DNA from 2 places in the Buttiauxella sp. 3AFRM03 genome. Region 2 is predicted to be linked to the other one. Evidence: predicted binding sites of a transcription regulator. Region 2 holds the regulator's gene; the other holds the start of a gene.

What was found. The regulator PhoB, encoded in region 2, activates phosphate uptake and scavenging genes when phosphate is short. The targets are predictions, from matches to a motif close to CTGTCATAAAACTGNCNNAT.
Region 1: a site for PhoB is predicted at 2,423-2,442, ahead of kdgR (DNA-binding transcriptional regulator KdgR). Genes of this name have one in related genera too.

Annotation. Positions count from the first base shown of each region.
Region 1 is NZ_CP033076.1:709,103-716,508, forward strand. Features, by position in the region: gene D8682_RS04550 (YebO family protein) at 582-869, opposite strand; gene mgrB (PhoP/PhoQ regulator MgrB) at 944-1,087, opposite strand; gene D8682_RS04560 (YobH family protein) at 1,246-1,488, shown strand; gene kdgR (DNA-binding transcriptional regulator KdgR) at 1,539-2,330, opposite strand; gene D8682_RS04570 (MFS transporter) at 2,508-3,884, shown strand; gene htpX (protease HtpX) at 3,930-4,811, opposite strand; gene prc (carboxy terminal-processing peptidase) at 5,005-7,053, opposite strand; gene proQ (RNA chaperone ProQ) at 7,074-7,406, opposite strand, start outside.
Region 2 is NZ_CP033076.1:1,947,100-1,954,505, forward strand. Features, by position in the region: gene phoR (phosphate regulon sensor histidine kinase PhoR) at 480-1,778, opposite strand; gene phoB (phosphate response regulator transcription factor PhoB) at 1,801-2,490, opposite strand; gene sbcD (exonuclease subunit SbcD) at 2,682-3,899, shown strand; gene sbcC (exonuclease subunit SbcC) at 3,896-7,051, shown strand; gene mak (fructokinase) at 7,133-7,406, opposite strand, start outside.

The DNA of each region.
Region 1 (7,406 bases), 1.2 Mb from region 2:
CCAAAGCTAACTTTTCGTCCAGACGAAGGACGAAAAAGTCGACACCACAGACATTATCCTTATGATTTTTTTAGCATAGCTATTCAAAAAATGAGCAGTACAGAACGTCTCAAGACAGATTGAAATAGGAGATGGAAATAACGCGATTACCAGAATGAATAAAGTATGAACAGTAAGCTCTTTATATTGCACCAAAATAATGAAAGTTTAATGACACTCTGCTACACAATGAGGCAATAAAAACGTTTCACTATATTAGCCATATAATAAAATTATCTTAGGTTATCCAAAATAACACTTTAACTTTCTGGATAATATTTAAACTATTATTTTAAGCAAGAGTAAAGTTTGACCTATATGTCGTGGCATGAACAGCGATTCACCGCCATAGTCTTGCCAGATGGTTGGTGTATTCCCTGCTCTTTCCATGCTTTCGTCAAAGCGTAACATCAGCCGATTTTCGTAACTGTGGTGACACATTACGAAAACCGTCGATTTAAAGATGAGATTTTAGAGGATCAAACCAGGGATTCATCCAACGCATGAGTCACGACAAAGCGACGTAAACGCTTATGTAAGGATTAGCGTTCTGCCACCAGACGAATAAAATCGTCATCCTCTGCAACTTCTTCCTTAATCTCTTGCGGTTCTTCCTTCACAACTTCCGGCTCATTGGCTTCACACAGACGGCGTAGCAGAGCATTTTGTCGTTTCTGCTGTTCCAACAACTCTTCAAGCAGCTCGATCTGTTCATTACTACGGCTACTCGCTCGGTTAACAAAAAACCACATTACGAGGCCGATAACCAGCACCACCAGGGAAACTGTCAGGGACACGATATTCAACGCGCCAACACTTAATTCGTTCATCTTACCACCTCAGTAAAACGCGCTATTCTACACCTGCTGCGCCCGAAGGTAAGTATCGTGTGGATAAAAAGAGTCTACCAGGGAATAAATTTGTTAATTGTACAAATCCCGCTGAAAAATTGTACATCCTGATCGCACATCACGTTGACCATCTGCGTCCAGAGTAGTAAGCAGACGAAAAAAACCGCAACTAAGATGAACCATCTGTACTTTTTCACTACATTCTCCACATTAAAAGCTTTAGAGAGTAAGTCTGGCATACGCAACCTAAACCAGGCATCACTCAACTCAGATTTTATTTAAGAATCATCACATTGATACTTTAGTGCTACGCGCTACGCTTAACACTCTAATAAAGTAATAATAAGAGGTAGATATGCGTGTCGTGATCCGCACTATTCTGGTGATAGTGCTGCTGTGGATCGGTTTACTCCTCTCTGGCTACGGAGTATTGATTGGGAGCCATCAAAATGCAGCGGGTATGGGACTGCAATGCAAATACCTCACTGCACGAAATATCACCACTGCACAATTCATTCATAGTGAAAGTGGTATTATCGGACTGAGTGATTGCCCTGTATTGCGTAAAAGTGACAAGGTTATTGATAACGGACAGTAGATAATCGAAGAGTAAAAAAACGCCGCTATTTAGCGGCGTTTAATTTTTCATCAGAATGGATATTCGTGATAACCCATTTGCTCAGAAATAGTGCGCGCAGCGTCATGTAGCATAGCGACATATTCGTGAAGGCGGTCTTCAGAAAAACGCAAAGTCGGGAATGAAATACTTAAACCGGCAATCACAACACCAAAGCGGTCAAATACCGGCACGCCGATGCAGCGCAAACCTTCTTCTTGTTCTTCGTTATCTTCGCCAAAACCTTGCTTACGCACCGTATCCAGAACATCCATCAATTCGTCGGTGCTGGTAATGGTACGTTCAGTGCTGCGGGTGTACTCCACATCGGCAAGAATTTCACGTACTTCTTCACGGTCACGCCAGGCCAGAAGCACTTTACCAATTGCAGTACTGTACAACGGGTTACGACGACCAATGCGCGAATACATACGCAAGTTGTACATTGAGTCGATCTTGTGGATATAGACAATACTGTCTTCATCCAACGCACCCAAGTGGATCGTTTCTTTTGTCAGACGCGACAGTTCACGCATCTGGATGTCAGCACTACGAATCAAATCAACATTTTGCAACGCACGCGCGCCAAGTTCGAACAACTTCAGCGTAAGCGAGTATTTCTCAGATTCGCCTTCCTGAGCCACATAACCCAAGGATTTCATTGTCTGCAAAAAGCGATAGACGGTGCTTTTTGACATCATTACGCGTTGCGATAATTCAGTAATACCAATTTCGCGTTCTTCGCCAAGAGCCTGTAAGATGCCAAAAACTTTCAGGACAGAAGAGACAGAATCAGGTTGTTTATCCAGATCTGCGATTGCCATTAAATCACCTCGATCGCATTTGTTTTATAAAAATTAGAACCGGTTTTTAGTATAAGTTGACTACCATGTCATCGCAATGAATCTATTCTATATCGTTACAAATCTGCGACATATCCCGTAAATTTAGTGCTATTATTATTTCTCCCCGAATACAGCCCCGTGAATTCAATCTTTCCTATGGATAAAACCCTTGCTGATGGGCTGCCATTACCGCGGCGCTATGGTGCTATTTTAGCCATTGCGTTAGGTATTACTATGGCCGTGCTTGATGGCGTAATCGCTAACGTCGCCCTTCCCACCATTGCCCGCGAACTTAATGCCAGTCCGGCAGAATCCATCTGGATTGTTAACAGTTACCAAATAGCGATAATTGTTTCATTACTTTCCATGTCGTTTCTGGGGGATATTTTTGGTTATCGCCGGGTATATCAGTGCGGGCTAATGCTGTTTTGTGTGACATCCCTTTTTTGTGCGTTATCTAATTCTTTACCCATGCTGACATTTGCTCGCGTACTGCAGGGATTCGGCGGTGCGGCATTAATGAGCGTAAATACCGCGCTCATTCGGCTTATTTATCCACAAAAACACCTTGGCCGCGGCATGGGAATTAACTCATTTATTGTTGCCGTTTCATCAGCTGCCGGGCCGACTATTGCTGCCGCCATTCTATCCGTTGCTTCCTGGAAATGGTTATTTTTGGTTAACGTGCCCATTGGCATCATTGCGCTATTATTGGCTCTGCGTTTCTTGCCAGCGAACCAACAAAAATCCCAGGGGCAGCGCTTTGATATTCCAGGCGCCATCATGAATGCCCTGACGTTTGGCTTATTGATTTCTGCCATCAGCGGGTTTGCTCAGGGCCAGTCTGGCTGGCTTATTCTCAGTGAACTGGCAGCCTTGCTAGTCATTGGATCTTTCTTTATACGCCGCCAGTTAAAACTCCCTTTCCCATTATTGCCGGTCGATTTACTGCGTATCCCGGTGTTTTCTTTATCCATTGGAACATCAGTGTGTTCTTTTACCGCGCAGATGCTGGCAATGGTTTCTTTACCCTTTTTCCTGCAATCGACATTAGGTCGTAGTGAAGTGGAAACTGGCCTGCTACTGACGCCGTGGCCCATCGCAACCATGATTATGGCTCCGGTCGCTGGTCATTTAATTGGACGAGTACATGCGGGATTATTAGGTGGAATCGGACTTGTAATGATGGCTTGCGGTCTGTTTGCTTTGGCGCTGTTGCCACATAACCCTTCTGACATAGATATTATCTGGCGCATGTTCTTGTGCGGTGCAGGTTTTGGCTTGTTCCAGTCCCCCAATAACCACACCATTATCTCTTCTGCTCCGCGTCACCGCAGCGGTGGTGCCAGCGGCATGTTAGGCACGGCCAGGTTACTCGGCCAGAGTTGTGGTGCAGCTTTGGTAGCACTGATGTTCAACCTGTTCACCACTCACGGAACGCACGCCTCGTTACTTCTGGCCGGCAGTTTTGCTACCGTCGCGGCTATTGTTAGCAGTTTGCGGTTATCTCAACCTACTGCTTCGCAGGCATAAAAAAAGCGTGCCAGCGATGGCACGCTTTCTTATCAATATTTATCACTACTTCAGATATTCGCCGTTACGCAATGCTTCAATACGTTTGTCCAAAGGTGGGTGAGTCATAAACAATTCGCTCATTGACTTCGCCTTACCGTTGATACAAAACGCCATCATGCTACTGGCTTCTTGCGGTTCATAGCTGGTTTTCAGACGCTGTAAAGCAGCAATCATTTTTTCACGGCCGACTAATTTTGCAGATCCGGCATCAGCGTGGAATTCACGGTGACGTGAGAACCACATAGTAATGATGCTGGCCAGAATACCGAATACCAACTCCAGTACGGTCGCAATTGCAAAATAGACAAACGGGTTACCGTTGTTACTTTCACCTTCATCCCGATTGCCTGACAGGAAGCCTGAGGCAACCTGTGCAATGATTCGCGAAATAAAGATAACGAAGGTGTTCACCACACCTTGAATCAGCGTCATGGTTACCATATCGCCGTTCGCAATGTGGCTAATTTCGTGAGCAATTACCGCTTCTGCTTCATCACGGCTCATGTTCTGCAACAGGCCGGTACTGACCGCAACCAACGAGGCATTACGGCGTGCGCCAGTAGCAAACGCGTTGATATCTGGCGCATGGTAAACCGCCACCTGAGGCATAGCGATACCCGCCTGCTGCGACTGCTGACGAACGGTTTCCATCAGCCAGCGCTCAGTTTCATTACGTGGCTGCTCAATCACTTCACCGCCAACTGAACGTAATGCCATCCATTTGGACATCAGTAACGAGATGATTGAACCACCAAAGCCAAACAACACCGCCATGATCATCAGACCCTGTACGCTGCTCGACTGGATCCCCGTCAGGCTTAGCACTAGCCCGAATACGACCATGACTGCAAGGTTGGTCAACAGGAAAAGCCCGATACGCATCATAATTTTCTTTTTACCTCGGTTAAAAATACGCATTCTGCGTTACCCCACATCGTAGGGGCAAGCCTGCTATTTTCAAGCATTCATCGTTGCCAAGTGGTTAATAATACATAACTTTACATTCAGAAAGAGCTAGGTTTACGCGGCTTGATAGAGGTAAAAAAAACAGGCACAAAAATTTGTGCCTGTTGGGGAGTTACTTAGCAGGAGCCGGTTGCTCGGCTGGCTTATCTTGCTGCATTTTTGCAAGGTCCAGCGCGATATGAACCGTTTCATCGAGATAAGGATCTGGTTCCTGATAATCCTTCGGCAAGTCTTCCAGTTTCTTCAACGGAGCTTTACCTTCCCGCTTGTAGCGATCGTTGATGCGTGCCAGACGCGTCGCATCGTCTTCCTGGTTTTCTTTCTCACGTTGAGCAAGATTCAGGGAAACAATATTGCGCTTCTCTTTCAGGGCATTAAAGCGAGCAATGTCCTTCATGATGTACTGGAACTCAGGATCGGCTGCAATTCTGTCCTGGTGCAGTTTGAGCAGTTGCGGTTCGAACGGTGTCAGATCGCCTGACTTGACGTAAGTTGCGGCATTAATGCTATCCCATGGGAGCGCGTTATCTTCGAACTTCTCGCCAGTTTCTGTCTCTTCCGTACCGGTCGGCATCATCACGTCTGGCGTAACACCTTTACGCTGAGTACTGCCGCCATTAATGCGGTAGAACTTCTGGATGGTGTATTGCACAGAGCCTAACGCAGGCCACTCAGGGCGAAGCATCTGATCGTAGATACGGTTCAACGAACGATACTGCTGAACAGTCCCTTTACCGAAGGTCGGCTCACCGACAATCAACGCACGGCCATAATCCTGCATTGCAGCGGCGAAAATCTCAGATGCAGAGGCACTGAAACGGTCAACCATAACAACCAGTGGGCCTTTGTAGTACACAACGCCATCGGTATCGCTGTCTTCACGCACTTTACCGTTGTTATCACGTACCTGAACAACTGGGCCACCAGGGATAAACAGGCCAGAAAGCGACACAGCTTCGGTCAATGCACCGCCACCGTTAGAACGTAAATCGATAATCACGCTCTTCACATTCTGTTTTTCCATCTTCTGCAACTGGACTTTGACGTCATCCGTCAAACCAACATAGAAGCCTGGAATATCCAGCACGCCGACTTTATCTTTACCAACCGTTTTAATGGTGAGTTTAACGGCACGGTCTTCAAGACGAATACGTTCACGCGTTAACGTGACGATGCGTGTTTTAGTGCCCTTGCCCGCAGGTAAGACTTCAAGACGAACCTTACTGCCTTTTGGTCCCTTGATCAGCGCAACCACATCATCAAGACGCCAGCCAATCACATCAACCATGGCTTTGCCGGTTTGACCGACACCCACAATACGATCGCCTACGGTAATCGCTTTGCTTTTCGCCGCCGGACCACCCGCAACCATCGAGTTGATCACTGTGTAGTCATCATCCATTTGCAGCACCGCACCAATACCTTCCAGAGATAAACTCATTTCAGTATTGAATTGTTCAGTATTGCGTGGAGACAAATAGTTAGTATGCGGATCGATTTCGTGAGCAAAGGCGGTCATTGCCAGAGAGAAAACATCTTCGCTGTTAGACTGCGCCAGACGGCGAATCGCAAACTGGTAGCGCTTAGTCAGCGTTTCACGAATTTCCTGATCGGTTTTACCGGTCAGTTTCAAACTTAATTCGTCAAACTTAACTTTGCTGTCCCACAGACTATTTAACTCGGCGGTACTTGCAGGCCACGGAGATTTGCTGCGGTCCACATTGAAGGTGTCATTGCCGGTGAAATCCATCGGCTTTTCAAGCACTTTCAGCGCGTATTGATAACGTTCAAAACGGCGCTTCTGGGCCAGATTATAGAGATCGTAAAATACGTCCAGTTTACCGGTGCGCAATTCATCGCCAATCTGTTTTTTCCGCGACACAAACTGCTCAACGTCACTGGCAAGCAGCACGTTGTGGCTATAGTCGAGGAGGTTTAGGTAGCGATCGAAAATTTTTGCGGAAAAATTTTCATCCAGATCAAACTGGCGATAATGCGAGCGAGTGAAGCGTGAAGTTACACGCTCACTCACCGTTGCATGCTGTGTCTCTTCCTTTAACTGCGGGATTTGAGAAGCTTGCGTGATATTTTCGACGGCCAGTGCGCTACCTGCAAGAAACAACAGACTAGCGACTGCCGTACGCTTAAAGAGTTTGTTCATGCCCGGGTCTGGCCTCCGTTTCAGAACTGCAAGTGTTCTGCGCGTACGATCATTGCCATACCAGAAGTTAGCTGTACACGTACGCCATCTTTGGTAATTTCCAGTACGGTGGCATCCATCGCGTTGTTACCCGCTTTGACTTTGATTGCCTGACCCACCTGCAATGCAGAAATGTCCGTAACCGGAGTGCGTTTTTCTTCACGCGGAACCTGAGGAGCCGCCGGTTTTTCTGCACGAGGTTTACGTTCTGTAGTCTCTGGACGACGCGGTGCAGGACGAGGTTTGCGATCGCGACGAGGCTTATCGGTAACGGTTTCACCGTTAGCAATAGCCGCTTCACGTTTCTTCGCTTG
Region 2 (7,406 bases):
GGCATAAAAGCGGTGATTGGCAGTAACGACAGCGGAAAATCCTTTCCGGGATCGGTGGCGAAGAATAGTTGTTTGAATTACCACTCAAATCCAGTCGGTCTGCTATTCACAGGGGCGCAATTAAAACGCTTATAGCGTTTGAAGGCAAGAAGGGATCCAAAAACCAGATTGATCTCCTTAAATTAGACTTAAAATCAGTGGATTTGTTTATACATTAGAAAATTGTATGGTTTTTTGTGTGGTTAAAATATCACCAATTAAGCTTTTTTGATTTACATGTGGGCAAAAAAAACACAGGCCAGCAAGCTGACCTGTGGAAAGTTATTTTGACACTATTCAGCGATAAACGGGTTTTGCAGGGTAGATAAGCGATATCGTCATCCACCATTTGCGCCAGTTGTTACAGAGAGAAGTGTCGGATGACGCTTCGCTTATCCGATCTACGAAAAACTTGTCATCAGTGTCATAACTTACGCGGCTTACAGCACTTTATCGTTAACGATTAAACGCTCAGGCAACACAAAGGAAAACGTGGAACCTTTCCCTGGCTGGCTTTCGATATTCAGACGCGCATCGTGATGGCTTAACGCATGTTTCACTATTGCCAGACCTAACCCACTACCACCTGTTTGCCTTGAACGCGCTTTATCCACTCGATAGAACCGCTCGGTCAGGCGTGGGATATGTTCCGCAGAAATACCAGGACCAGTATCCGCCACGCTAAAGCCCACACCACCCGCGACCCGTTTCCAGCTCACGGTAATTTGCGTCCCTTCCGGCGTATGGTTTACCGCGTTGTACACCAGGTTTGAAATCGCGCTGCGTAGCTGTTCTTCATTACCGAAGACTTTGAGTGAGGGATCAATATCGAACTTTAACGTCTGCCTTTGCTGACTGAGGGTTTGCGCTTCTCGCTCCACCACACGCAGCATCAGTGGCACATCAATCTTTTCATTGAGCACCATTGCCGGTGCCGCTTCAATTTTAGATAGCGTCAAAAGCTGTTTCACCAGACCTTCCATCCGCGAAGTTTGCTCGCGCATGGTGCCCAGAGCCTTATCGCGCAGCGGCCCTTCAAGCGCCTGATCCTGCATCATCTCCAGATAACCTTGCAGTACCGTCAACGGAGTACGCAGTTCATGGCTAACGTTGGAAAAAAAGTTACGTCGCGCCCCTTCCAGTTGGTGCATCTGCGTGACATCACGTGCCACCATCAGCCACTGCTCGTCGCTGTATGGCATCACACGGAATTCCAGATGACGGCCATTGTTAAGCACCAGCGTCAACGGCCGGGCGAAATCTTTTTGCGTCAAATAGCGGGTAAATTCAGGGTAACGCAGCAAGTTAAGGATGTTCTGCCCGTTATCGTCCGGCCAGCGTAACCCCAACAACTGTTGGGCCAGCCCGTTACACCAAAAAATGGTCCCTTCTTCGGTAGTCAGCACTACCGCATCGGGCAGTGATTCCGCGCCGCTGCGAAAGCGTTTGATTAAATTGCCTAATTCTTTACGGCGTTTTTTATTACGCAGCTGCATTTGATGAAGACCGTATAACAACGGATCCCAGCTCCCGCGACCAGGGGGCGGTGTCATACTGCGATCAACCCACAACCACCACGACAAACGAAGCAAATTCCAGAAATGCCAAACCAGCAGTCCTGTGACCGCCAGTAATAAAAACCAGGGTAAATAGCCAAAAATAAGGCCCAAGATGACAGCAGGTAAGCAACAGAGCAGCAGCTCCATCACCAACCTTTTCCATGACAGCCGTTCCAGCACGCGTCACTCTCCTGATAAGGAACTAAAAGCGGGTTGAGAACCGATAACCCGTACCGCGTACTGTTTGTACCATTCGATCATGCCCGCTATGCTCGAGCGCTTTACGCAACCGCCTGATATGTACGTCCACTGTTCTGTCTTCGACATACACATTGGTGCCCCATACATGGTTAAGCAACTGTTCACGGCTATATACCCGTTCCGGATGCGTCATAAAGAAGTGTAATAACTTAAATTCAGTTGGGCCCATGTCCAGCGGGTTTTCACCGGTCATCACGCGATGCGATGAAGGGTCAAGGCTCAGCCCGTGCATCTCAATAACCTCTTCCACCGCCATCGGAGAGATTCGGCGCATCACAGCTTTAATGCGCGCCACCAGCTCCTTCGGTGAAAACGGCTTGGTAATATAGTCATCGGCACCAACTTCCAGGCCACGCACGCGATCTTCTTCTTCACCTCGTGCTGTCAGCATCATTACCGGGATTTCCCGCGTCAATGCTTCACGCTTCAGGTGCTTGATAAACTGAATACCCGAGCCGCCTGGCAACATCCAGTCCAGTAAAATCAGGTCCGGGAAGGGTTCGATAAGCAGATTCACTGCACTGTCATAATCTTCCGCTTCTACAGGCTGAAAACCGTTTTGCTCAAGCACAAAGCTCACCATTTCACGGATTGGAGCTTCATCTTCTACGACTAAAATACGCTTCGCCATGATTCGCCCTGCTCAAGGAATAATTATAGTTGTTTCAATGCGGCGCCATTATGCGTCAGATTTATGACAGATTTATGAAAAACATGACTGTTTAGTGACTCATCAATTTGATTTATGACACAGAGACCTATGCCGTTTTCCGCCTCGCCCCCTTATAATCGAGGCCTCGCTTTTAAGCCACCGGACAGGTTATGCGCATAATTCACACATCAGACTGGCACCTTGGTCAAAATTTTTATACCAAAAGCCGCGGGCCGGAGCATCAGGCTTTTCTTGAATGGCTGCTGAAAGCTGCCGTTGAACATGATGTGGATGCAATAATCGTCGCGGGCGATATTTTTGATACTGGCTCGCCACCAAGCTATGCGCGAGAACTGTATAACCGCTTTGTGGTGCAACTCCAGTCTACCGGCTGCTCACTGGTGGTGCTCGCCGGTAACCATGACTCAGTTGCCACATTGAACGAGTCCCGTGAACTGATGGCGTGTCTTAACACTTATGTCGTCGCCAGCGCACGCCACGATACCAGCCAGCAGGCAATTGTGCTGAATACGAAAGATGGCGCGCCTGGCGCTATTCTCTGCCCCATTCCCTTTCTGCGGCCACGCGATATTCAAAACAGTCTGGCGGGTTTATCCGGCCATGAAAAGCAGCGTTCATTAATGGAAGCGATCGGTGAACATTATCAGCAGTGTTTTAGCGCCGCTTGCGTTCTGCGCGCTGACGCGCAGTTGCCAATTATCGCCACCGGGCATTTAACCACCGTCGGCGTGACGAAAAGTGACGCCGTGCGTGACATCTATATTGGCACACTCGACGCTTTCCCGGCGCAGCATTTCCCGGATGCCGATTACATTGCCCTGGGCCATATTCACCGTGCGCAATTAATTGGTGGCACCGAACATATCCGCTACAGCGGCTCACCAATACCGTTAAGTTTTGACGAAACCGGTAAGACCAAAAGTGTTTATCTGGTTGAATTTTCAGAAGGTAAACTTCATGAAGTCACCCCACTTACGGTACCAGTTAGCCAGCCGCTGGCGGTGATCAAAGGTTCGCTGAACGAAATTGAACAGCAGCTTGAACAATGGCGCGATGCACCGACAGAACCCAAAGTGTGGCTGGATATTGAAATCGCCACCGATGAATATCTGCATGATATGCAGCGCCATATTCAACAGCTAACCGAAACGCTGCCTGTTGAAGTGGTTTTGCTGCGCCGTAGCCGTGAGCAGCGCGAGCGTGTTATTGCTCAACAACATAAAGAAACCCTAAGTGAATTGACGGTTGAAGAGGTTTTTGAACGCCGCCTGGTTCAGGAAGAAACCACTGAAGAACGCGCAAAACGCCTGCGCACTCTGTTTGCCCAAACGGTCGCCAGCCTGCATGACGCGGAGGAACAAGCATGAAAATCCTCAGTCTGCGATTGAAAAACCTCAACTCCCTGAAAGGGGAATGGAAAATTGATTTCACCCGCGAGCCTTTCGCCAGCAATGGTTTGTTTGCCATCACCGGGCCAACAGGAGCGGGTAAAACTACGCTACTTGATGCTGTCTGCCTCGCGCTTTATCACAAAACGCCACGTCTCAACACGGTCTCGCAATCACAGAATGACCTGATGACCCGCGACACTGCCGAGTGTCTGGCGGAAGTGGAATTTGAAGTAAAAGGTGTTGCCTACCGCGCATTCTGGAGCCAGAACCGGGCGCGTAATGCGGCCAACGGCAATCTGCAAGCCCCGCGCGTTGAGCTGGCTGAAGTAGAAAGCGGCAAGATCATCGCCGATAAAGTGAAAGATAAGCTCGATATCACCGCCAAATTGACCGGACTCGATTACGACCGCTTCACCCGCTCCATGATGCTTTCTCAGGGGCAGTTTGCGGCGTTTTTAAATGCCGACGCCAATGACCGTGCCTCATTGCTTGAAGAACTCACCGGTACTGAAATTTACGGTACAGTTTCTGCGGCGGTGTTCGAAAATCATAAAAATGTACGCAGCCAATTAGAGAACCTGCAAGCGCAGGCAGCAGGTGTAGCACTTCTGGATGAATCCCAGCGCCAGCAGCTTTCAGAGAGTTTGCAGGCACTTACTACAGAAGAAAAAAACCGCCTGGCTGAACAGCAGACACTCCAGCAACACCAGCAATGGCTCAGCCAACTCGACCTGTTGACTCAAAAACACTCGCATGCGGGAACGGCACTGAATGCGGCAACTCGCGCAATCGAAGAAGCAGCGCCGCTTCTCGAAAAACTAACACGAGCCCAGCCCGCAGAAAAACTGCGCCCTGACTGGCAACGCTTGCAGGAATTACAGGCCACGCTGCAAAACACCCGCGTACAAAGCGAAGAAGTGAATACTCGCTTACATCAGGCGACAGTGCGTCGCCAGCAGACCCGGCAGGCCGCCGCAAGCCAGGCAGCAAAACTGGCGCATGAAAACAGCGAGCTGCAAGCCTGGCTGAAAACGCATGACAGGTACCGCCTGTGGGGCGCTGAACTTGCAGGCTGGCGCATGGCATTCAATCAACAACAACGCGATGCCAGCCAGCTACAGACCTTGCAGCGTGATATTGAAACTAGCCAGAAAAAGCTGGAACTGCTGCCAGCCGTTGAGCTTACGCTCACTGCTGATGAAGTGAGTACTCATTTACAAGCAACGATTACCGCGCGCCCTTTGCGCCAGCAGCTTGCTGCTTTACAGCCGCAACTTGCCTCACTTCACAAGCGAAAAATCCAGCAGCAACAAGATATTACTGCGCTTGAAAAACAGATCACTCAAGGCGATGTCGAGCTGGCACTCAAACGCCAGCAATACAAAGAGCGCCGCCAGCATGAAAGTGACCTGGAAAAAGTATGCGAACTGGAAATGCGCATTGTCAGTCTCGAAGCTGAACGCGCCCATTTGCAACCCGATCAACCTTGCCCGCTGTGTGGTTCCACGCAGCATCCGGCAGTGGCGGATTATCAGGCCATACAGCCAGGAGAAAATCAGCAGCGTCTGACGGCACTAAAACGTGAAGTTGCCAGCCTTGCGGAAGCTGGTTTTGCGATGAAAGGCCAACTCGACACGTTGCGTTCACAGCGCGAAAACCTGGTTGTCGCCATCAAAACGCTTGATGAAGAAGAGAAGGCATTACGTCTACGCTGGCAGCAACTGTGCGCCAGCCTGCAACTGGCGCTGAAGCCCGAGGACGACCTCCAGCAGTGGCTGGAAAGCGAAGAAAAACGCGAGCAGCAGCTGCATCAACTCAGCCAACGGATCGTGCTGGAGGAGCAACTCGCTCGGACGCGTCTGCAACACAGCAAACTAGCGGCAGAGGCCGCGGCACAACGAGAAACACTCAATAGCGTGCTCGAAAATGCTGGCCTACAACATCCCGCTCACGGTGAAGAACATAGCTGGCTGGAACAGCGCCAACAGGAATCCCAAAGCTGGCAACAGCGCAATGAACAACTTCCACGTTTACAACAGCAACTAAACGCCCTGGAAAACCTGCTCAATGCGCTGATTGATGATGGCACCACGCCTGCTCCGCTATCCGAAAGCGAACAAATTTCAGCGTTGCAAAACTGGCATAACTTGCACAGCGACTGTATTGCGCTGGAGAGCCAGTGGAAGACGCTGCAACAGCAGTTGCAACAGGAAGAAGCCCGCGTGAGTCAGGCAAATGAGCAGTTCCTGTCCACCCTTGCCGCTAGCCAGTTCGCCGATGCACCGTCATTCCAGGCAGCATTACTCGATGAAAGTGAACGCCAGCAACTTGAGCAGAAAAAACAGCATCTTGAGCAACAGCATCAGCAGCAAACCATTCTTTGCCAGCAAGCTGAGAAAGCGCTCACTGACCATAAAGCGGCTCGCCCAACTACGCTTGCTGACGATGCAGAACTGAGTTTGCTGGACGCACAATTAACGCTGTGTAATCAGCAACTGCGCGAGAACACCACGCAACAAGGACAGATTCAGCAACAGCTTCGCCATGACGCAGAAAATCGCCTACGCCAGCAAGGGCTGATGCAGTCCATCGTCGAGTGCCAGCAGCAAGTTGAAGACTGGGGCTATCTCAATGCGTTAATTGGTTCGAAGGAAGGCGATAAATTCCGTAAGTTTGCCCAGGGGCTAACGCTCGATAATCTGGTGTGGTTGGCGAACAACCAGCTAAACCGTTTGCATGGGCGTTATTTGTTACAACGCAAAGATAGCGAAGCTCTGGAATTGCAGGTGGTCGATACATGGCAGGCCGATGCGGTGCGCGACACTCGCACGCTTTCAGGTGGTGAGAGTTTCCTGGTCAGCCTGGCGCTGGCGCTGGCGTTATCCGACCTGGTGAGCCACAAAACCCGCATCGACTCGCTGTTCCTTGATGAAGGCTTTGGCACGCTGGATGCAGAGACACTGGACACCGCGCTGGATGCGTTAGATACGCTCAATGCCAGCGGCAAAACCATCGGCGTGATAAGCCACGTTGAGGCAATGAAAGAACGTATTCCGGTACAGATTAAGGTGAAGAAGATCAACGGATTGGGTGTTAGCCGCCTCGCTAAGGAGTTTGCTGTCGAGTAATTTTATCGGATGACCCTGCGCTTATCCAACCTACATGTGAGATCTCGTAGGGCAGATAAGCGTAGCGTCATCCGCCAGCTTTTACTTCTCCAGCGGCCACAACCATGCGGCACCGCGCACGCCGCTGGAATCGCCGTGCACTGCTTTGCGGATTGGAGTTTCGCATTCGCCACCAAACACCCACGGTTTCACCAGCTGTGGCACCGTTTTGTACAAGCGTTCGTTGTTGCTCATGCCACCGCCTAACACGATCACATCAGGATCGAGAATATTGACGATGTGTGCCAAAGATTTTGCGAGGCGCATTTCATAGCGTGAGATCGCCAGTTCAGCGATCGGATCTTGTTGATCCACC